DNA from 3 places in the Streptomyces sp. NPDC096136 genome. Region 3 is predicted to be linked to each of the others. Evidence: riboswitches for the same ligand, from Rfam matches in the RefSeq annotation. Region 3 holds a riboswitch; each other region holds the start of a gene.
The links. Region 3 has a riboswitch for thiamine pyrophosphate ahead of thiO (glycine oxidase ThiO). Riboswitches for the same ligand answer to the same signal wherever they lie in the genome.
Positions count from the first base shown of each region.

Region 1: it holds a riboswitch for thiamine pyrophosphate, as region 3 does, so the genes downstream of both, thiC (phosphomethylpyrimidine synthase ThiC) here and thiO (glycine oxidase ThiO) in region 3, are expected to answer to the same signal.
Region 2: it holds a riboswitch for thiamine pyrophosphate, as region 3 does, so the genes downstream of both, ACIRBY_RS27920 (thiamine ABC transporter substrate binding subunit) here and thiO (glycine oxidase ThiO) in region 3, are expected to answer to the same signal.

Region 1 covers NZ_JBIWFZ010000005.1:365,192-372,470, forward strand. Annotated here, with positions in the region: gene ACIRBY_RS13590 (cupin domain-containing protein) at 1-26, shown strand, start outside; gene ACIRBY_RS13595 (DUF5326 family protein) at 187-414, shown strand; gene ACIRBY_RS13600 (IclR family transcriptional regulator) at 597-1,343, shown strand; gene ACIRBY_RS13605 (SsgA family sporulation/cell division regulator) at 1,441-1,893, shown strand; gene ACIRBY_RS13610 (YibE/F family protein) at 1,928-3,400, opposite strand; TPP riboswitch at 3,473-3,617, shown strand; gene thiC (phosphomethylpyrimidine synthase ThiC) at 3,612-5,399, shown strand; gene ACIRBY_RS13620 (aldo/keto reductase) at 5,524-6,573, shown strand; gene ACIRBY_RS13625 (glycosyltransferase) at 6,597-7,279, opposite strand, start outside.
Region 2 covers NZ_JBIWFZ010000016.1:85,051-92,329, reverse strand. Annotated here, with positions in the region: gene ACIRBY_RS27925 (ABC transporter permease) at 1-857, opposite strand, end outside; gene ACIRBY_RS27920 (thiamine ABC transporter substrate binding subunit) at 833-1,933, opposite strand; TPP riboswitch at 2,022-2,149, opposite strand; gene rlmN (23S rRNA (adenine(2503)-C(2))-methyltransferase RlmN) at 2,170-3,285, opposite strand; gene ACIRBY_RS27910 (phosphatidate cytidylyltransferase) at 3,420-4,496, opposite strand; gene frr (ribosome recycling factor) at 4,496-5,053, opposite strand; gene pyrH (UMP kinase) at 5,148-5,927, opposite strand; gene tsf (translation elongation factor Ts) at 6,090-6,926, opposite strand; gene rpsB (30S ribosomal protein S2) at 7,061-7,279, opposite strand, start outside.
Region 3 covers NZ_JBIWFZ010000004.1:243,910-251,188, forward strand. Annotated here, with positions in the region: gene ACIRBY_RS10305 (thiazole synthase) at 1-793, opposite strand, end outside; gene thiS (sulfur carrier protein ThiS) at 799-999, opposite strand; gene thiO (glycine oxidase ThiO) at 996-2,180, opposite strand; TPP riboswitch at 2,178-2,290, opposite strand; gene ACIRBY_RS10320 (NAD(P)/FAD-dependent oxidoreductase) at 2,392-3,612, shown strand; gene ACIRBY_RS10325 (Rv2175c family DNA-binding protein) at 3,761-4,126, shown strand; gene thiE (thiamine phosphate synthase) at 4,206-4,844, shown strand; gene metF (methylenetetrahydrofolate reductase [NAD(P)H]) at 5,034-5,948, shown strand; gene ACIRBY_RS10340 (hypothetical protein) at 6,001-6,891, shown strand; gene ACIRBY_RS10345 (phytoene desaturase family protein) at 6,952-7,279, opposite strand, start outside.

The DNA.
Region 1 (7,279 bases), on a different contig from region 3:
TCGTCTTCTCCCCGCCGGAGGCCTGAGGCCCCGCCGGACTGAGGGTCGTCCCCCTGATCCCCCTAGGGGGCGGGTCAGGGGGTTCCGGGGGCTCTCGGGCCCCCGGCCCGTGCGCGCGGCTCCTAAGCTCGAGACCAAGGAAGACGACGCCAGGGACACCGGCGAGGACGAGGAAGAGGTAGGGACATGGACGGGATCCGAGCGATGTTCGCGGGCACGCCGTGGTGGGTCAAGTGGGTCGCCGTTCCCCTGCTGGCGCTCTTCGTCTTCGGCGGGATCATCACCTCGATCATCGGCACGCTGATCGGCTTCGCCTTCAAGGTCCTGCTGTTCGCGGCCCTGGTCGGCGGCCTGGTCTTCGTCGTCAAGAAGTTCACGGGCAGCGGGGCGAAGAGCACCTCCGGCGACTGGTAGGCCGTCGTGCCCGAGGGGTGCGGGCATTGCGCCAGCCGGGCGAACATGTCCCGGCAAACCCCTCATCCTGTGGCAATCGGTGGATAGGCTGGCAATCCGTGCCGTTCCCTGGGCGCCGGCGGGCCCCCCGGGCCCGCCGCCACGCCTGGGGGTGAGCTGTGTCTCCGGATCGCAATGCCGGTGTGCCGACGCTGATCGGCTCGGTGCAGAGGGCGCTGCGGCTGCTGGAAGCGGCGAGCTCCCATTGCGGGGGAGCCCCGGCGAAACAGCTGGCGCGCGAGGCCGGGCTCCCGCTCCCCACCGCGTACCACCTGCTGCGCACCCTGACGCACGAGGGTTATCTGCGCCGGGAGGGCGGGGTGTTCGTCCTCGGTGACGCGGCCGGCCGGCTGGCGGACGGAGGGCTTCAGCAGAAACGTCGCAGCATGATCCTCGATTCGCTCGCGCACTTCCGCGACGCGGTCGGGGCCCCCGTCTACTTCGCGGTCTACCGTGAGGGTGAGATCGAGGTCATGGGTGTCTCGGACACCCCGGCCAACCCCGCCTGCGAGGAATGGGCCGATTTCCGCGCCACCGCGCACGCGCACGCCATCGGGCAGTGCCTGCTGGGGCAGTTGGACGAGAAGGCGCGCAGGGACTACTACGACCGTCATCCGGTCGAGGGCATCACGCCGTACACCGTGCGGGACATGCGCACGCTGGAGGAGCGGATCGGCTCCCTGGGGCGGATGCAGCCGGTGACCGAGCATCAGGAGTACGCCCTGGGCACGGTGTGCGCGGCCATCCCGATCACCGCCGGCGACGCCGCCGCGACCATGGCCATTTCTCTCCCTGTGCACCAGGAATCCCGCTTGCTGTGTGTAGTCGATCGGCTACGGAGTGAAGTAGGCGCGCTGTTGAGCACCCTCTCGTTCTCTATCAGTATCTGAAAACTCACTCCTTGTGATCTGCTGGCGCTTCCACCACCCTTGTCAAGAGGGCCCTGGGGGATCATTCCTGGCCACTTCCACTACAGCGGGGTAGGCAATGCGCGAGTCGGTACAGGCAGAGGTCATGATGAGCTTCCTCGTTTCCGAGGAGCTCGCGTTCCGGATCCCGGTGGAACTCCGGTACGACGCCCGTGACCCCTACGCCGTACGCCTGACCTTCCACCTTCCCGGAGACGCCCCGGTGACCTGGGCGTTCGGCCGGGAGCTGCTCCTCGACGGCATCAACAGGCCCTGCGGTGAAGGCGACGTGCACATCGCTCCCACCGAACCGGGAGAGCTCTCCGACGTCCACATCCGCCTCCAGGTCGGCGGTGACCGGGCCCTCTTCCGTGCCGGTGCGGCCCCGCTCGTCGCGTTCCTCGACCGGACCGACCGGCTCGTCCCGCTCGGTCAGGAGCGCAGCCTCGGCGACTTCGAGGAGACCCTCGACGAGGAGCTCGGCAGGATCCTCGCGCAGGCGCAGCAGCAGAACGGGCAGAACGCGGGCTGAGGGCCCGCTCCCCGGGCCCGTCCCCCGCAGCCCCTCAGCGCTTGCGCCGCCGGCCCCGCCCACCGCGGGCCGCCGGCGCGGCCTGGGCGGGGACGGCGCCCGCGGCGGTGGGGGCGGGCCGGTCCGCGGACACCACCAGAGCGGCCAGCGCCGTGGTCACCGGGACCGAGGCGACGAGTCCGATGGAGCCCACCAGGGTCCGTACGATCTCCTCCGCCACCAGCTCGCTGTTGGCCACCGTGCCCATGCTGCTGTTCGCGATGGAGAACAGCAGCAGCAGGGGGAGCGCCGCGCCCGCGTAGGCCAGGACGAGGGTGTTGACCACGGAGGCGATGTGGTCCCGGCCGATCCGGATGGCCGCCCGGTACAGGGCGCGCGGACCCATGTCAGGGTCCGCCTGGTGCAGTTCCCAGACGGCGGAGGTCTGGGTGACGGTCACGTCGTCGAGGACGCCGAGCGATCCGATGATCACGCCTGCGAGCAGCAGGCCGCTCATGTCGATGTTCGGGTAGAGCCCGTGGATCAGCCCGGTGTTGTCGTCCGTGTTCCCGCTCAGGAACGCCCAGCCGATGAACAGCGAACCCAGCAGTCCGATCAGCAGCAGCGAGACCAGGGTGCCGAGGACGGCGACCGAGGTCCGGGCGGTCAGCCCGTGGCACATGTACAGGGCGATCAGCATGATCGCGCTGGCGCCGACGACCGCGACGAGCAGGGGGTTCGAACCCTGCAGGATCGCCGGGAGGATGAAGAGGGTCAGCACCCCGAAGCTCACGACGAGCGCGACGAGCGCGAACAGCCCGCGCATCCGGCCGACGACGACCACCGCCACCGCGAAGATGGCCGCGAGCAGGATCATCGGGAACTTGCGGTTCAGGTCGATCACGGAGTACTGGAGGTCGCGCGGCGCGTTCGGCGCGTACGCGACGACCACCTCCTGGTCCATCTCCAGCTGTCGTGGCGCACCGGGCTGGACGATTTCGAAGAAGACGCGCCCCTTGTCCGGTCCGGTGCCGACCTCGACGGTGGCCCTCTTGCAGGCACCGGGCCGGGCCTCGCGCCCCTGGGGGGCGGGACCGTTGCCGGTGGGCGGGACTTGCGAGGCGTTGACCGACTTGCAGTCGACGTCGGAGATCGCGACCACCTTCGCCTGCTGCGTCTGGCGGTCGAAGCCCACCCCGGTGCGCTCGTGGCCGGGGGCGCCGCCGGGCCAGAGCACCACCAGGCCGGCGAAGACGGCGACGGCGAAGGGGATCAGTACGGCGGAGATCACCTTGCGCAGGTGCCTGGATCCCGGGGCCGCCGGCCCGTGGCCGTGGCTGTGGCCGTGTCCGTGCGCCTGTCCGTGGTCGTGTCCGTGGTCATGTCCGTGCGCCTGCCCGTGGGAAGGCCCATGGCCGTGGGAAGGGTCCTGCGGGCCGTCGGCCGCATGCCCGGGGGACGCATGCTCGTGGCCGGTGTGGCCCCAGGTTTCCGTGGGCTGGTTGGGGGGCTGCGGCGAGGTCGTCACCGGCAGATCATCGCAAGAGATGAGGGGGCCCACTGTTCAGCACGCCACAGATGACGCTAGCGTGGGGGCTACTTTGCACAACGCGGGAGCTCGGAGCACCGGGCTGAGAGGGCGCTGATCACCGTACGCGCAGCAGATTGCGTACGGGAGGAGGCTGCGTCGACCGCCGAACCTGTTACCGGGTAATGCCGGCGTAGGGAGATCAGGTCTCATGACCATTCAGGACGCACGCACGCCTGCCGTCGACCAGGGCGCCGACGGCCAGACCGAGCGCCAGCCCGGCTGGCACAAGGGATACCTGGCGGGTTCCCGCCCGGACATCCGGGTGCCGGTCCGCCAGGTCCACCTCACCAACGGCAAGGACGTCACGCTCTACGACACGTCCGGTCCGTACACCGACCCGCAGATCGAGACCGACGTGCGCCGCGGCCTGCCGCCGCTGCGCGAGAACTGGATCATCGGCCGCGGTGACACCGAGGAGTACGCGGGTCGTCCCGTGCGCCCCGAGGACGACGGCATCAAGCACACCTCGCCCCGCGGCGGCCTCAAGAACCTCGACGCGGTCTTCCCCGGCCGCCCGCGCCTCCCGCGCCGGGGCCGCGGTGGCCAGGCCGTCACGCAGCTCGCGTACGCCCGCCGGGGCGAGATCACCCCGGAGATGGAGTACGTCGCGATCCGCGAGAACGTCTCCCCCGAGGTCGTCCGCGAGGAGATCGCCGCAGGCCGCGCGGTGCTCCCGGCCAACGTGAACCACCCGGAGATCGAGCCGATGATCATCGGCAAGCGGTTCCTGGTGAAGGTCAACGCCAACATCGGCAATTCGGCCGTCACCTCCTCCATCGAGGAGGAGGTCGACAAGATGACCTGGGCCACCCAGTGGGGTGCCGACACGGTCATGGACCTCTCGACCGGCCGCAACATCCACACCACGCGCGAGTGGGTCCTGCGCAACTCCCCCGTCCCGATCGGCACCGTGCCGCTCTACCAGGCGCTGGAGAAGGTCGACGGCCGTGCCGAGGACCTGACCTGGGAGATCTACAAGGACACCGTCATCGAGCAGGCCGAGCAGGGCGTCGACTACATGACGGTCCACGCCGGCGTGCTGCTGCCGTACGTGCCGCTGACGGCCCGCCGCAAGACCGGCATCGTCTCCCGCGGCGGCTCGATCATGGCCGCCTGGTGCCTGGCGCACCACAAGGAGAACTTCCTCTACACGAACTTCGAGGAGCTCTGCGAGATCCTCGCGGCGTACGACGTCACGTACTCGCTCGGCGACGGCCTGCGCCCCGGCTCCATCGCGGACGCCAACGACGCCGCGCAGTTCGCGGAGCTGAAGACGCTGGGCGAGCTGAACACGATCGCCAAGCGGCACAACGTGCAGACGATGATCGAGGGCCCGGGCCACGTCCCGATGCACAAGATCAAGGAGAACATCGACCTCCAGCAGGAGATCTGCGAGGAGGCGCCGTTCTACACGCTCGGCCCGCTGACCACGGACGTCGCGCCCGCCTACGACCACATCACCTCGGGCATCGGCGCCGCGATGATCGCCTGGTGGGGCACCGCGATGCTCTGCTACGTGACGCCCAAGGAGCACCTGGGCCTGCCCAACCGCGACGACGTGAAGACCGGTGTCATCACGTACAAGATCGCGGCCCACGCGGCGGACCTGGCCAAGGGCCACCCGGGTGCCCAGGAGTGGGACGACGCCCTGTCGGACGCGCGGTTCGAGTTCCGCTGGGAGGACCAGTTCAACCTGGCCCTCGACCCCGACACGGCCCGTGAGTTCCACGACGAGACGCTCCCGGCCGAGCCGGCCAAGACCGCGCACTTCTGCTCCATGTGCGGTCCGAAGTTCTGCTCGATGAAGATCTCCCAGGACATCCGCCGTGAGCACGGCGGCGACCTGAAGGCAGAGGAGATCGAGGCGGGCATGGCGGAGAAGTCCGCCGAGTTCGCCGCCTCCGGCAACCGCGTCTACCTGCCGCTGGCGGACTGAGCCGACCGTCCGGACCGTCCCGCGACCTCATGGGGGGAGTTGCGGGACGGTCCGGACGGACCGCCGGGAAAACGGGGTCTTGCGCTGGAGTGCGCTCCAGCTCCTAGAGTGCGGCCGCATGACCATGCGATACCGGAATCTGGGCGGGACCGGCATAGAGGTGAGTGCCCACTGCCTCGGCACGATGATGTTCGGGGCGGTGGGGAACCCGGACCACGCGGAGTGCGAGCGGATCATCCACGCCGCCCTCGACCAGGGCATCAACTTCGTGGACACCGCCGACATGTACTCGGCGGGCGAGTCCGAGGTGATCGTCGGCAAGGCGCTCAAGGGGCGGCGGGACGACGTGGTGCTCGCCACCAAGGTCCACTTCCAGATGGGAGAGGGCCGCAACCGCAGCGGGAACTCGCGGCGCTGGATCGTGCGGGCCGTCGAGGACAGCCTGCGGCGGCTGGACACCGACTGGATCGACCTCTACCAGGTGCACCGGCCCGACCACTCGACCGATGTCGAGGAGACGCTGTCCGTCCTGGGCGACCTCGTCAGGGCCGGGAAGATCAGGTCCTTCGGCTGCTCGACCTTTCCCGCCGAGGAACTGGTCGAGGCCCATCACGCCGCCGAGCGCCGGGCCCTGCCCCGGTTCCGGACCGAGCAGCCGCCGTACTCGATCCTCGCGCGCGGCATCGAGGCCGACGTGCTGCCCGTCGCCCGGCGTTACGGGATGGGCGTGCTGACCTGGAGCCCCCTCGCCTCGGGCTTCCTGAGCGGGAAGCACCGGCTCGGCAGCCCGGTCGACCTGACCACCGGGCGGGCGAAGCTGCACCCGGCCCGCTTCGACCCGGCGATCCCCGGCAACGTGGCCAAGCTGGAGGCCGTGGAGAAGCTCGTCACGATCGCCGACGACCTGGGCTGCACGCTGCCGGAGCTGGCCGTGGCGTTCCCCGTCGCGCATCCGGCGGTCACCTCGGTGATCATCGGGCCGCGCACGATGGAACAGTTCGAGTCCCTGGTGAAGGGGGCCGGGCTGGTCCTCGACGACGAGGTGCTCGACCGGATCGACGAGGTCGTGCCGCCGGGCGTGAACCTCTACCACCCGGACGGCGTCTGGCGCCCGCCGGCCCTCACGGACGCCACCCAGCGGCGGCGCCCGCTCGGCGACCGGGCCGCGGGCTAGACCGTCCCTCCGGCAGGGAGGGGTCAGACCCGGCGCTTGGCGCGGCGTTTCGCCGGGGGGCGGCTCCCGGCGGAGGCCGGGAGGGGGGCGGACGGACGTTTCACGTGAAACATCGCCGGATCCAGCCTGCTCCGTGCGAAGTCCAGGTTCCCGGCGACCCGTTCGCGGTGCTCGTCGGGCATCCTTCCTTTGCTCAGCAGGCGCTCGCAGCACTCCAGCGACTCGCGGTACTCGCCGACCCAGTAGGCGGCGATCGCGAGTTCGTCGAGCGCCCGCCACTCGTGCCAGGCGTGCTCCACGAAGAGGACGTCCTTCGGGCAGGGGATACGAGCCGCCTCCTTGGCGAACACATAGGCCAGCGGCCACCGCTCCTCCACCCGGCAGAGGCCCGCCAGGTCCCCGATCGCCTCGGCCCGCGAGGGCCTGCTCTCGAAGGCGCGGAGGTAGCGGTCCATCACCTCGGCCGCGGGCCTGCCCAGGCCCGCGGCGGCCCGTGCGGCGTAGACCCGGGCGAGGTACGTCTCCTCGTAGAAGCCGACCATGGACGCCCGGCGGTCGTAAGCGGCGAGGGACTTCTCCTGCTCGCCCGCGTCCCGCCAGCTCTGCCCGAGGTAGAACACGTAGCGGGCGTTGTCGGGCTCCTTGGCCAGCCCCTCTTCGAGGAGGGCCGCATCGCGCAGGTACTTCTGCCGCTGACCTCCCTCCC
Region 2 (7,279 bases), on a different contig from region 3:
AGCCGCAGCGCCGTCTCCCGCCGGCGCACGGTCCAGGCGTGCACGCCGAGGATGATCCCGACGGCGGCGAACTGGACCAGCGTCAGCACCGCGGCCGTCGACAGGTCCAGCAGCTGCGCCGTCTGCCGGTAGACCTCGACCTCCAGCGTGGCGTACGAGGGGCCGCCCAGGATCTGGACGACGCCGAAGGAGCTGAAGGTGAACAGGAACACCATCAGCGCGGCGGCGGCCACCGACGGCGCGAGCGCGGGCAGGGTCACCCGCCGCCAGGCCGTGAACCGCCCGGCGCCCAGCACCCGGGCGGCCTCCTCCTGGCGCGGGTCCAGCTGGGCCCACAGCCCGCCGACCGTCCGGACGACGACGGCGTAGTTGAAGAAGACGTGCGCGAGCAGGATCGCCCAGACGGTGGTGTCCAGCCGGACGCCCCACATCTCGTCGAGCAGCCCGTTGCGACCGACCAGTGCCAGGAAGGCCGTGCCGACGACCACGGTCGGCAGCACGAAGGGGACCGTGACCAGGGCGCGCAGCAGCTGTTTGCCGGGGAAGGAGAAGCGTGCGAACACGTACGCGCCCGGGAGCGCGACGAGCAGGGTGAGCACGGTCGAGGCGAGCGCCTGCCAGGTGGTGAACCAGAGCACGCCGGCGATGTCGGGCTGGGAGAGCACCTCGCCGATCCGGCCGAACTCCCAGCCCGCGTCCGTCCTGAACCCGCGGCCGACGATCGCGGCGACGGGGTACGCGAAGAACAGCCCGAAGAAGGCGAGCGGCACGGCCATCAGGGCCAGCCTGACGGCGGTGGCCCGCCCGCCCTCCTTCGGGGAGCCGTCGCGGACTACTTCACGACGATCGAGGACCATGCCTTGACCCACTGGTCACGGTTCTTCGCGATGGTCTCGGGGGCCACGTTCTCCGGCTTCTCGACCACCACGCCGTGCTTGGTGAACACCTCCGGCAGCTTCGCGTCCTTGACCACCGGGTTCACGAACATCTGGAGCGGCATGTCCTCCTGGAACTTCTTGCCGATCAGGAAGTCGATGAGGGCCTTGCCGCCCTCCTCGTTCTTCGCGCCCTTCAACAGGCCCGCGAACTCGACCTGGCGGAAGCAGGTGCCGGTGGCCACGCCCGTGGGGGCCTCGGCCGGCTGGGGGTCGCCGTAGAGGACCTCGACCGGCGGGCTGGAGGCGTAGGAGACGACCAGCGGGCGGTCGCCCTTGGCCTTCTTGCCGCCCGCGGAGCCGGAGAACCGCTCGTTGTAGGCCTGCTCCCAGCCGTCGACGACCTCGACGCCGTTGGCCTTGAGCTTGCTCCAGTAGTCCTTCCAGCCGTCCTCGCCGTACTTGCCGACGGAGGCGAGCAGGAAGCCGAGGCCGGGCGAGGAGGTCGCGGCGTTCTCGGTGACGAGCAGGTTCTTGTACTCCGGCTTGAGCAGGTCGTCCAGCGTCTGCGGCGGGGCGATCTTCTTGTCGGCGAAGTAGGCCTTGTCGTAGTTGACGCAGATGTCGCCGGAGTCGACCGGCGTGACCCGGTGCTGCGGGTCGAGGAGGTACTCGGGCTTGACCCCGGCCAGGCCCTTGGCCTCGTACGGGGTGAAGATCCCGTTGTCGAGGGCGCGGGAGAGGAGCGTGTTGTCGACGCCGAAGAAGACGTCGCCGCGCGGGGAGCCCTTGGTGAGGATCTCCTGGTTGAGGGCGGCGCCGGCGTCACCGGACTTCAGCACCTTGACGGTGTAGCCGCTCTGCTGCTCGAACTCCTTGAGGACCGGTTCGGACACGACGAAGGAGTCGTGGGAGACGAGCGTGATCGTCTTGGACTTCGGGGCCCCGCTCGCGGCGGCCCCCTCCTCGTTCTTGGCGCCCCCGCCGCACGCGGCGAGCGTGCCGACACCGAGGGCCGCGGCCAGCGCCGCACCCGCGATCTTCTTGGTGGTGCTCACGGTTCATTCCTCCTGGGTATGACCAGGAGAAGACGCGGCCCCGCCCGGGCGCTCGGATGGAGCGGGCGCCCGGGCAGGGCGCAACAGCTTGAGGTGGTGACCGAACTTCCTACCCAGAATGACCTGGGCGAGGTTCAGAGGGTCTGCGGCCACGGTGCTCGATCCGAAAACGTGTTGCCGCACTCTCAGCGCTGTGGCGCTCCCCTGTCGGAATATGCAGATGTACGCGGGCCAGACTACCGCTCGCTCGCCGCGAGCTGCCCGCACGCTCCGTCGATCTCCTGGCCACGGGTGTCCCGGACGGTCACGGGCACGCCGTGGCGGGCGATGGCCTCGACGAAGGCCTTCTCGTCCTCGGGGCGCGAGGCGGTCCACTTCGAGCCGGGCGTCGGGTTCAGCGGGATCAGGTTGACGTGCACGCGCTTGCCCTTGAGCAGGCGGCCGAGGAGGTCGCCGCGCCAGGCCTGGTCGTTGATGTCGCGGATCAGGGCGTACTCGATGGAGACCCGGCGGCCGGACTTCTCGGCGTACTCCCAGGCCGCGTCGAGGACCTCGCGGACCTTCCAGCGGGTGTTCACGGGGACGAGGGTGTCGCGCAGCTCGTCGTCCGGGGCGTGCAGGGAGACCGCGAGGCGGCACTTGAAGCCCTCGTCGGCGAACCGCAGCATGGCCGGGACCAGGCCGACGGTGGAGACGGTGATGCCGCGCTGCGACAGGCCCAGGCCGTCGGGCTCCGGGTCGGTGAGGCGGCGGATGGCGCCGACGACGCGGTTGTAGTTGGCGAGCGGCTCGCCCATGCCCATGAAGACGATGTTGGACAGGCGGGCGGGGCCGCCGGGGACCTCGCCGTCGCGCAGGGCGCGCATGCCGTCGACGATCTGGTGCACGATCTCGGCGGTGGACAGGTTGCGGTCGAGGCCGGCCTGGCCGGTGGCGCAGAACGGGCAGTTCATGCCGCAGCCCGCCTGCGAGGAGATGCACATGGTGACCCGGTCGGGGTAGCGCATCAGGACGGACTCGACGAGGGTGCCGTCGTGCAGCTTCCACAGGGTCTTGCGGGTGGTGTCGTCGTCGCAGCTGATGTGCCGGATGACGTTCATCAGCTCGGGCAGCAGCTCCTGCTGGAGCTTCTCGCGCGAGGCCGCCGGGATGTCGGTCCACTCCGCCGGGTCGTGGGCGTAGCGGGCGAAGTAGTGCTGGGAGAGCTGCTTGGCCCGGAACGGCTTCTCGCCGATCGCGGCCACCGCCTCGCGGCGCTCGGCCGGGGTGAGGTCGGCGAGGTGCCGGGGCGGCTTCTTGGCCCCTCGCGGGGCGACGAAGGTGAGCTCACCCGGAGCGGGACGGGGGGCCATGCGGTACTCCTCGGTACGACGGGGTGGGGGTCACCCCGCGCATGCAGGGCCGGTCCGCGGCGTCGGCCGCCGGACGGAAAGGGCGCGCCGCGTGGAACACGGCGCGCCCTCCAGGATAACCCGGCCCGGAACCGTCAGCCGGTGCCGACGAAGGCGGCCAGCAGCAGCCAGACGACCGGGGCCGTCGGCAGCAGGGAGTCGAGGCGGTCCATGATGCCCCCGTGGCCCGGGAGCAGCGTGCCCATGTCCTTGATCCCCAGGTCGCGCTTGATCATCGACTCGCCGAGGTCGCCCAGGGTCGCGCTGACGGCGACGGCCAGGCCCAGGAGCAGGCCCTGCCACCAGGAGCCCCCGTCGATCAGGAACTCCATGCACAGCGCGCCGGCCACCATGGCGAAGGCCACCGCTCCGAGGAGTCCCTCGCGGGTCTTCCCGGGGCTGATGCGCGGCGCGAGCTTGTGCTTGCCGAAGCGCCAGCCGACGGCGTACGCCCCGGTGTCGCTGACGACGGTCAGCAGCAGGAAGGTCACCACCCGCTGCGGGCCGTCCTCGGCCGTGAGCAGCATCGCGACGAACGTCGCCAGGAAGGGCACGTAGAACGCCGCGAAGACGCCCGCGGTGACGTCCTTGAGGTAGTCCTCGGGCGGTTCCGTCATCCGCCAGACGAGCACCGCCAGCGCGGTCAGCGCCATGGCGACCCAGGCGCCCTCGGCCCCGCGGACGTAGCCGGCGATGACCATCGCCGCGCCGCCGACCGCGAGCGGGACCAGCGGCGCCTTGATGCCCTTCTTCTCCTGGAGCCGGGAGGTGAGCTCCCACAGGCCGACCACGACCGCGACGACGACCACGCCGACGAAGACGGCCTTGACGATGAACAGCGAAGCGAAGATCACCGCGCCGAGGCCGACGCCGACCCCTATCGCGGCACGCAGATCCCGCCCGGCACGCTTCTTCTGCGGCGGGGGCGAGGCGTCCTGCGGTGCCTGGGAAGGCGGTGGCGGGGGGCTGGGCATGGGCTCCTGCAACGGCATCTCGGTACGGAGCGGGGGGCCGCCGGCGAAGGCGGCCCCCCGATCGCGTGCTTCCCGGTCGTCGAACGCACGGCCGGCGGCATCGGGCACGATGGGCATGGGCGCAGTCTGCGGGCCCACCAGCGCATCGTATGCGGGACCCGCCGGTACCGGCTCAGCGGCCCAGGGAGAGTCGTTCATCAGACCTCGAGGAGCTCGGCTTCCTTGTGCTTGAGGAGCTCGTCCACCTGCGCGACGTACTTCGCGGTGGTGTCGTCGAGCTCCTTCTCGGCGCGGCGCACCTCGTCCTCGCCGGCCTCCTTGTCCTTGACCAGCTTGTCGAGGGCGTCCTTGGCCTTGCGGCGCACGGCGCGGATGGAGACGCGGGAGTCCTCGGCCTTGTTCTTGGCGACCTTGATGTACTCCTTGCGGCGGTCCTGCGTCAGCTCGGGGAAGGTCACCCGGATGATATTGCCGTCGTTGCTGGGGTTGACGCCCAGGTCGGAGTCGCGGATCGCCTGCTCGATGTTGCGCAGGGCGCTCTTGTCGAAGGGGGTCACGACGGCCATGCGCGGCTCGGGCACCGAGAAGGAGGCGAGCTGGTTGATGGGCGTGATGGCGCCGTAGTAGTCCGCCACGATCTTGTTGAACATCGCCGGGTGCGCACGGCCCGTGCGAATCGCGGCGAAGTCCTCCTTGGCGACGACGACGGCCTTCTCCATCTTCTCCTCGGCCTCGAGGAGGATTTCTTCGATCACCACGTGCTCCTGCATGTCTTGAATGGATGGTTCGGGCGGGCGGGGCGGTACGGGCCGCCCGGACCGGGCCCGTGAAGGGCCCGGTGCGACGGGCTCAAGCCCGGGTGCCCTGGTCGCTCACGAGCGTGCCGATCTTCTCACCCTTGACGGCACGGGCGATATTGCCTTCGGCGAGCAGTTCGAAGACGAGGATCGGCAGCTGGTTGTCGCGGCACAGCGTGATGGCCGTGGCGTCGGCGACCTTGAGGTCCCGGGACAGCACCTCGTTGTACTCCAGCGCGTCGAACTTCACCGCGTCCGGGTTGGTCTTCGGGTCGGAGTCGTAGACCCCGTCGACGCCGTTCTTGCCCATGAGGAGGGCCTCGGCGTCGATCTCCAGGGCGCGCTGGGCGGCCGTGGTGTCGGTGGAGAAGTACGGCATGCCCATGCCGGCGCCGAAGATGACGACGCGGCCCTTCTCCAGGTGCCGGACGGCGCGCAGCGGGATGTACGGCTCCGCGACCTGGCCCATGGTGATGGCGGTCTGGACGCGGCTGTCGATGCCCTCCTTCTCCAGGAAGTCCTGGAGGGCGAGGCAGTTCATGACGGTGCCGAGCATGCCCATGTAGTCGGACCGGGCCCGGTCCATGCCGCGCTGCTGAAGCTCCGCGCCGCGGAAGAAGTTGCCGCCGCCGATGACGACCGCGATCTCGGCGCCGTCTCGGACCACGGCCGCGATCTCGCGGGCGATGGCGTGCACGACGTCAGGGTCGACACCCAGCCCGCCGCCGCCGGAGAAGGCTTCGCCGGACAGCTTCAGCATGAAGCGGCGACCCTTCTTCTCGTGGTCGCTCTTGTCGTGGGATGCGGTGTGGGGGTCCACGCCCTGGTTCATGGAGATCTCCTCGTGCACATACGAAGAAGGCCATTGCCGTTGGGTCCTCTCGGTTCCCTCTGCGGCAATGGCCTCCTCGTCAGATCTGCGGTCGTCCGGCGCAAGCGCGGACGACTGCCTCAGACCCTATCGGGGTCCGGTGTCCGTCGCGTACGGACGGACTCAGATGCCGACCTTGATGCGGGCGAAGCGCTTCAGGGTGACACCGGCCTCGTCCAGAACCTTCTGGACGGACTTCTTGTTGTCCAGCGCGTACGGCTGGCCGAGCAGCGTGGCGTCCTTGAAGAAGCCGTTCACGCGACCCTCGACGATCTTGGCGATCGCGGCCTCGGGCTTGCCCTCGGCGCGGGTGGTCTCCTCGGCGACGCGGCGCTCGGACTCGACGATCTCGGCCGGGACGTCCTCGGCGGTGAGGTACTTCGGCGCGAAGGCGGCGATGTGCTGGGCGATGCCCTTGGCCAGGTCGGCGTCGGCCTTGTCCAGCTCGACCAGGACACCGATCTGCGGGGGCAGGTCGGGCATGGTGCGGTGCATGTAGGAGGCCACGAAGGCACCCTCGTACGCCGCGAAGCGGTCCAGGACGATCTTCTCGCCGAGGTTGGCGTTGGCCTCGTCCACGAACGCCTGGACGGTCTTGCCGGCCTCGATCTCGGACGCGAGCAGCGCCTCGATGTCGGCGGGCTTGGTGGCGGCCACGTGGGCGGCGAGCTGGTCGGCGACGGCCAGGAACTTCGGGCTCTTGGCCACGAAGTCGGTCTCGCACTTGAGCTCGACGAGCACACCGGAGGTGGCGTCGCCGGAGATCAGGGAGGTGACGGCACCGTTCTCGGCAGAACGGCCCTCGCGCTTGGCGACACCCTTCAGGCCCTTGACGCGCAGGATCTCGTTGGCCTTGGTGACGTCGCCGTCGGCCTCGACGAGCGCGTTCTTGCAGTCCAGCATGCCGGCGCCGGTGAGCTCGCGGAGCTTCTTGACGTCAGCGGCGGTGTAGTTCGCCATGAGTCTGTGATTCTCTCTCGAAGTCGTAGATCTACGGGTGAACGGCGGAGGAGCGCGCTCGTGGCGCGGCTCCCCCGCCGTCATCGTCCGTGCTGCGAGTGCCCGGCGGATGAACGCCGGGCGCTCTCAGTGGGTCAGGCCTGCTCGGCGGCCGGAGCCTCGGCAGCCGGAGCCTCGGCAGCCGGGGCCTCAGCCGCGGGGGCCTCGGCGTCAGCCTTCTTCTCGCCCTCGAGCAGGTCGCGCTCCCACTCGGCGAGCGGCTCGGCGGCGGCCTTCTCGCCCGGCTTCGAGTCGCCGGTCGCAGCGCCGGAGCGGGCGATGAGGCCCTCGGCGACGGCGTCGGCGATCACGCG
Region 3 (7,279 bases):
AGAACGCCGGGCGCTCCGGGTCCAGAGCGGCGCGGCCCTCCCGCGGGGACGAGGCCTCCGCGAAGCGGCGCTGGGGGATGCGGCCCGCGCGGTGGGCCAGCCGGCCCGCCGAGACGGCGTCGCGCATGGCCGCCGCCATGAGCACCGGCTCCTGCGCACGGGTCACCGCGGAGGCCAGCATCACCGCCGCGCAGCCGAGCTCCATCGCCAGCGCGGCGTCCGAGGCCGTCCCCGCGCCCGCGTCCAGGATGACCGGCACCCCGGCCCGCTCCACGATCAGCTCGAAGTTGTGCGGGTTGCGGATGCCCATCCCGGAGCCGATGGGGGAGCCCAGCGGCATGATCGCCGCGCAGCCCGCGTCCTCCAGCCTGCGGGCCAGCACCGGGTCGTCGTTGGTGTAGGGGAGGACCGTGAAGCCCTCGTCGACCAGCACCTCCGCCGCGTCCAGCAGCTCGACCCCGTCCGGCAGGAGGGTCCGCTCGTCCGCGACCACCTCCAGCTTGATCCAGTCCGTGCCCAGCGCCTCCCGCGCGAGCCGGGCCGTCAGGACGGCCTCGCCGGCGGTGAAGCAGCCCGCCGTGTTCGGGAGGACCGCGATGCCGAGCCGGGACAGAACGGACAGGACGGAGCCCTGGACCGTCGGGTCCAGGCGGCGCATGGCCACCGTGGTGAGCTCGGTGCCGGAGGTGATCAGGGCGCGTTCCATGACCTCCAGGCTCGGGGCGCCGCCCGTGCCCATGATCAGGCGGGACGAGAAGGTCCGGCCGCCCAGGGTGAACAGGTCGTCGGCCATGGCGCTCAGCCTCCCTGGACCGCGGTGAGGACCTCGACCCGGTCGCCGTCGCCGACCGCGGTGTGCGGCCACTGTCCGCGCGGGACGACCGTCTCGTTGAGGGCGGCGGCCACGCCGGAGGGGGCGGTGGTCAGGGTGGCGACCACCGCGTCGAGGGTGGTGCCGGCCGCGAGCTCGCGCGGCTCGCCGTTGACGGAGATGGTCATGCGGGGGACTCCTGACGGGTGGAGGAGAAGCGGCGGGGGCTGAAGGGGCGGGCGATCTCCGGCACGGCGCCGGTGGTCAGCAGCTCCGCCATCACGTCGCCGGTGAGCGGGGTCAGCAGCACCCCGTTGCGGTAGTGGCCGGTGGCCAGGTGCAGACCGGGCAGGTCGCTGGGGCCCAGCAGCGGCGCGTTGTCCGGGGAGCACGGGCGCAGCCCCGCCCGGGTCTCGACCAGGGGGAGCTCGGTGATGCCGGGGACCAGTTCGTGCGCGTCGCGCAGCAGCTCGTAGACCCCGCCGGCGGTGACGGTGGTGTCCCAGCCGAGCTCCTCGCTGGTGGCGCCGACGACGAGTTCGCCGTTCTCGCGCGGGACCAGGTAGACGTGGCTGCCGCGCACCACGGCCCGTACCGTCCGGGACAGGAACGGCGCGAAGGCGGGCGGCACGGCCAGCCGCAGGACCTGCCCCTTGACCGGCCGTACGGGCGGCAGCACCTGTTCCGGTACGCCCTCCAGCCGGCCGCTGAGCGAGCCGGCGGCCAGGACCACCTGGTCGGCGCGCAGCCCGGTGCCGTCGTCGAGCAGCGCCCCCGAGGCCCGGTCGGCGGTGACGAGCAGCCGGCGGGCGGCCGCCCGGTGGATCTCCACCCCGGCCCGCTCGCAGGCGGCCAGCAGTGCGGCGGCGAGTCGGCGCGGATCCACCTGGTGGTCCCCGTCGACGCGCAGCCCGCCGCGCACCCCGGGGGTCAGCATCGGCTCCAGGCGGCGGCACTCGCGGCCGGTGAGCCACTCGGACTCCAGGCCGCAGCGGCGCTGGAGGGCGTGCAGTTCCCGCAGGTGGAGGCGGTCGTCGGCGTCGAGGGCGACGGCCAGGGTGCCGCAGGCCCGGTAGCCGAGGTCCATGCCGCCGCTGGCCTCGGAGAGCTCGGCGGCGAAGTCCGGGTAGCGGGCGGCGGAGGCGAGGTTGAGCCCCAGCAGGGTTTCCTCGCCGTAGTGCAGTTCGGTGACGGCGGCGAGCATGCCGGCCGCGACCCGGGCGGCGCCGCCGCCGGGGTCGGGGTCGGCGAGCGCGGTGCGCAGGCCGCTGCGGGCCGCCCGCCAGGCGGTGACCAGGCCGATGATCCCGCCACCGATGACGAGGACGTCGCAGCCCCGGTGGTCGGATCCCTTGTCGGATGCGTGCATGGGCGTCCAGCCCCTCCCTTCGCCGGCATGACCCGGATCAGGTTCGTACGGTCGGAGGCCGGCCAGCCTCCCTCTCAGCCCGGTGCGCCCGGACTCCCGCGATAGGTACGGTGGCCAGCGTAACCCCGGGGCCGGTGGCGGGTAAGGCTGCCTCCCTGTGGCGCCCCGCCCCCAGTTTCCTGACGGGTCGTCAGGTGACTAGGCTGGCCGTGTGAGTGAGCAGACGGAACAGACGAAGCCCGGTGTCGTGATCGTCGGCGCCGGAATGGCCGGGGTGCAGACCGCGGTGGCCCTGCGGGAACAGGGCTGGACCGGCCCCGTGACCCTGCTGGGCGCCGAACCCCACCAGCCCTACGACCGCCCGCCGCTGTCCAAGGCGGTACTGCTCGGCAAGGCCGAGGACTCGGCCTTCGACGTCGACTTCGAAGGCCTCGGCATCACGCTCCGCCTGGGGACCGAGGTCACCGGCCTGCGCGCCGCCGACCACGAGCTGGACACCGAGGCCGGACCGGTCCCGTACGAGGTCCTCGTCCTGGCCACGGGAGCCACGCCCCTGACCCTGCCCGGCACCGGCGGCGTCCCCGGCGCCCACCTGCTGCGCACCCTCGACGACGCCGCCCGGCTGCGCCCGGTCCTGGCCGCCGCCCCCGACACCGTCGTGGTCGGGGCCGGCTGGATCGGCGCCGAGTTCGCCACCGCCGCCCGCGAGGCCGGCTGCGCCGTCACCGTGGTCGAGGCGGCCGACCGGGTCCTCGCCGGTGCCCTGCCCGCCGAGGTCGCCGCCCCGATGGCCCGCTGGTACCAGGGCGCCGGCGCCACCCTGCTCACCGGCGCCCGGGTGGCCGCCGTCGAGGAGGGGCGGGTGCTCCTCGCGGACGGCCGCGAGCTGCCCGCCGGGGCCGTCGTCGTCGGCGTCGGCGCCCGGCCCGCCACCGACTGGCTCGACGGCAGCGGCGTCGAGCGGGGCCCCGACGGCTCCGTCACCGCCGACGCCCACCTGCGCACCTCCCTGCCCGGGGTGTACGCCGTCGGGGACTGCTCCTCCTTCCCGTCGGCCCGCTACGGGACCCGGCTGCTGGTCCACCACTGGGACAACGCCCTCCAGGGCCCGCGCACGGTCGCGGCGAACATCGTCGCGGGGGAGGCCGTACAGGCCTACGACCCCGTGCCCTACTTCTGGTCCGAGCAGTTCGGCCGCTTCGTGCAGTACGCCGGCCACCACGGCGGCGCCGACGCCCTGCTGTGGCGCGGCGACCCGGACGGGGACGCCTGGTCGGTGTGCTGGCTGCGCGGGGACGCCCTCGTCGCGGTCCTGGCCGTCGGCCGCCCCCGCGACCTGGCCCAGGGGCGGAAGCTGATCGAGTCGGGCGCCCCCGTGGATCCGGCCAAGGTCGCCGACCCGGGCGTACCGCTGAAGTCGGCCGCCGCCTGACACCGCCCCGGGGCCCGGCCCGCCGCCGCGCGGCCGGGCCCGCAACCGGGCGCGGACCCTGATCCGGGCGGATCCCCGCCTACGCGGACGGACCCGGACGGACGGGGCCGGGTACCGGGTGTCCCGCCGAGGTGGCAGGCTTGTCCCCGTGACCGAGATTGACGCAAAGATCGATGCCCTCGTCCCCTCGTGGCTGTACCTCCCCGACATCGCGGAGATGCTCGACATCGAGGTGACCCGGGTCCGCCAGATGGTCAAGGAAGGGCAGCTGATCGCCGTACGCCGGGGCGAGAACCGCGCCCTGCAGGTTCCGGCCCAGTTCATCGACGGCGACAAGGTCGTCAAGGGACTCGTCGGCCTGCTCACGGTGCTGCGCGACGACCGCTTCTCCGACGAGGAGATGCTGGAGTGGCTCTTCACCGAGGACCCCACCCTGCCCGGCACCCCCGTGCAGGCGCTGCGCGAGAATCGCGGCACGGAGGTGAAGCGCCGCGCCCAGGCGCTCGCCCTCTGACCGGCTGATCCACGGGTGTGCGGGCCGGCGGGGTAGCCTCGGCCCGCCCGCACACCGCCACCACCAGAGGGGTACTCCCATGCAGCAGCTGTCCGACGCCCGGCTCTACCTGTGCACGGACGCCCGAAAGCGGCAGGGAGACCTCCCCGAGTTCCTCGACGCCGTCCTGGCCGGCGGGGTGGACGTCGTCCAGCTCCGCGACAAGGGCATGGAGGCCGGTGAGGAACTCGAACACCTCCGGGTCTTCGCCGAGGCCGCCCGCCGGCACGGCAAGCTCCTCGCGGTCAACGACCGCGCCGACGTCGCGCACGCCATCGGCTCCGACGTCCTGCACCTGGGCCAGGGCGACATCCCCGTCCCCGCCGCCCGCGCGATCCTCGGCCCGGAGGTCCTGATCGGGCGCTCCTGCCACTCCGAGTCCGAGGTCGACGCCGCCGTCGCCGAGCCGGGCGTGGACTACTTCTGCACCGGCCCCTGCTGGCCCACCCCCACCAAGCCCGGCCGCCACGCCCCCGGCCTGGACCTCGTCCGCCACGCGGCCTCCCTGGACCAGGACCGCCCCTGGTTCGCCATCGGCGGCATCGACGCCGGCAACCTGGACGAGGTCCTCGACGCCGGGGCCACCCGTGTCGTGGTCGTCCGCGCCATCACCGAGGCCTCCGACCCCGGCGCCGCCGCCGCCGAGCTGGCGAAGCGCGTCCGCGCCCGCCTCGGCTGAGGCCCCGGACCCGCCCCGGACCCGCCCCGCCAGGGCCCGGCCCGCCCGGACCCGTCCCGGGCGGCGGCCCCTCGAACCGTGCTCGCGCGGAACTCGCGCCCGGCCGGGGCGCGCGCCGAGGTGTCCAAAAATCCGTCCAAGGGGTGGACAGCGCTTCGGCGTCCGCCGGGGCGCGTCTAACCTGCCCGTATGGCCCTTGGTACCGCTTCCACCTGGTCGGACCGCGCACACACGGTCCGCGACCTCCTCGCGTCCGGAGCCTCGTATTCCTTCGAGTTCTGGGCCCCCAAGACCGAGAAGGGCGAGCGCAACCTCTGGAACGCGCTCCGCCGGATCGAGGCGGTCTCCCCGAGCTTCGTCTCCGTCACGTACGGGGCCGGAGGCTCGACCCGGGGCGGCACCGTCCGCGCCACCGAGCAGATCGCCGCCGACACCACGCTGACACCCGTCGCGCACCTCACCGCCGTCGACCACTCCGTCGCCGAGCTGCGCCACGTGATCGGCCAGTTCGCCGACGCCGGCATCCGCAACATGCTCGCGCTGCGCGGGGACCCGCCGGGCGACCCCATGGGCCCCTGGGTCAAGCATCCCGAGGGCGTGGACTACGCGGCCGACCTCGTGCGCCTGCTCAAGGAGTCCGGCGACTTCTGCGTCGGCGTCGCCGCCTTCCCCGAGATGCACCCGCGCTCGGAGGACTGGGACACGGACATCCGACACTTCGTGGACAAGTGCCGCGCCGGTGCGGACTACGCCATCACCCAGATGTTCTTCGATCCGGAGAATTATCTGCGGCTGCGCGACAGCGCCCAGAAGGCCGGCTGCGAGACCCCGATCATCCCCGAGGTCATGCCTGTTGTGGGCATCAAGCAGCTCGACCGGCTGCCCCAGCTGAGCAATGCGGTCTTCCCCGACGCCGTGAAAGACCGCATGCTCGCCGTCAAGGACGATCCGGCCGCTGTACGCTCCATTGGCATCGAGTTCGCCACGGAGTTCTGCGCGCGGCTGCTGTCCGAAGGTGTACCCGGACTGCACTTCATCACGCTGAACAATTCCACGGCGACCCTCGAGATCTACGAGAACCTGGGCCTGCACCAGCGGGCCTGATCGGCCGTCTCCCGTTTCCCGCGCGGTACGGCCGTACCGAGAGGGGCCTTGCATGGGAATGACGGTCCTCTACATCGCGTTCGGTTTCGTCGCGTTGTGGCTGCTTGCCGAGGTCCTGATGCAGTACAAGGCCCGGCTGCGCTGGCGCCTGCTCGCCTTCGCCGGGTTCCTCGGCGTCGTGGCCGGGGTCGTGCTGCCGTCGGTGCTGGTCATCGCCGTCGGCGCGGTCGCCTTCGCCGTGGGCCAGACCCTGGTGACGCTCTCCTTCCGCAAGGGCTTCGTCGCCGGCTGGGCTCTGCGCAAGGGCAAGGGCGCCGAGCCCGCACGCCCGGAGGGCAGGACCAGACGCCGCCGCTCCGGGGGCGCCGCGCCGCGCCCGGAGCCCGCGCTGGAGGTGACCGGGCTGGAGTACGGCTCCCAGGGCCCCGCCCCCTCCCGTGACGACGCCGCCGACCGGGACGACCAGGACGACCGCAACGTCTTCACCCCGCAGCCGGTGCCCGAGGAGACCGGCTCGTACGGGATACAGAGCTTCGCCCCCCAGCAGCCGGACGCCACCGCCGCCTTCGCCTCCCCGTTCGCCCCGGACGGGCAGGACGCCGGGCAGCAGGCCGCCTACTACGACGGCGGGCAGGGCCAGGGCGGATATGACTACACCGGCGGCTACCCGGCGGGCGGACAGCAGGTCTACGCCGCCTACTCGGACCCGTACATCGGCACCGGCGGCGCGGTCGCCCCGGGGCAGACGTACGACTACCCGCAGTACACCGACCCCGCGCAGCAGCAGTACTCCATGGACACCCCGCCCGGCGGGGTCTGGGTCCCGCAGCAGCGCGCCACCGACGCGGCCCCGCAGCCCTACCCGGAGCAGGACCCGCAGCAGCAGCCGCCGCAGGGGTACCCGTACCAGGGCAACGGCGAGTACGGGCAGTACCGCTACTGACGTGGAACGGGGGAGGGGCCGGCTCGTACGAGCCGGCCCCTCCCCCGTTCCACGCCGGGCTCACTGCGAGCCGCGGAAGTCCGCCCCCTCGACGATCAGGCCGGCCACCAGGGCCCCCGTCATCCCCGCGTGCGCGAGTCCGCCGCCCGGGTGCGCCCAGCCGCCCGCGAGGTACAGCCCGGGCAGCCCCGTCGCGTTGGCCGGGTACAGCAGGCGCCCCCCGTCGCCGGGCAGGGCCGGGGCGGGCACCGAGCCGCCGAGGGCGCCCGTGGCCGCCTCCACGTGCGCCGGGGTGCGCACCTCCTGCCACAGCAGCCGCTTGCGCAGGTCGGGGACGGCCCGTGCGGCCAGGTCCAGGAGCTTCTCCGGGTCCGGGACCGCCGACCCG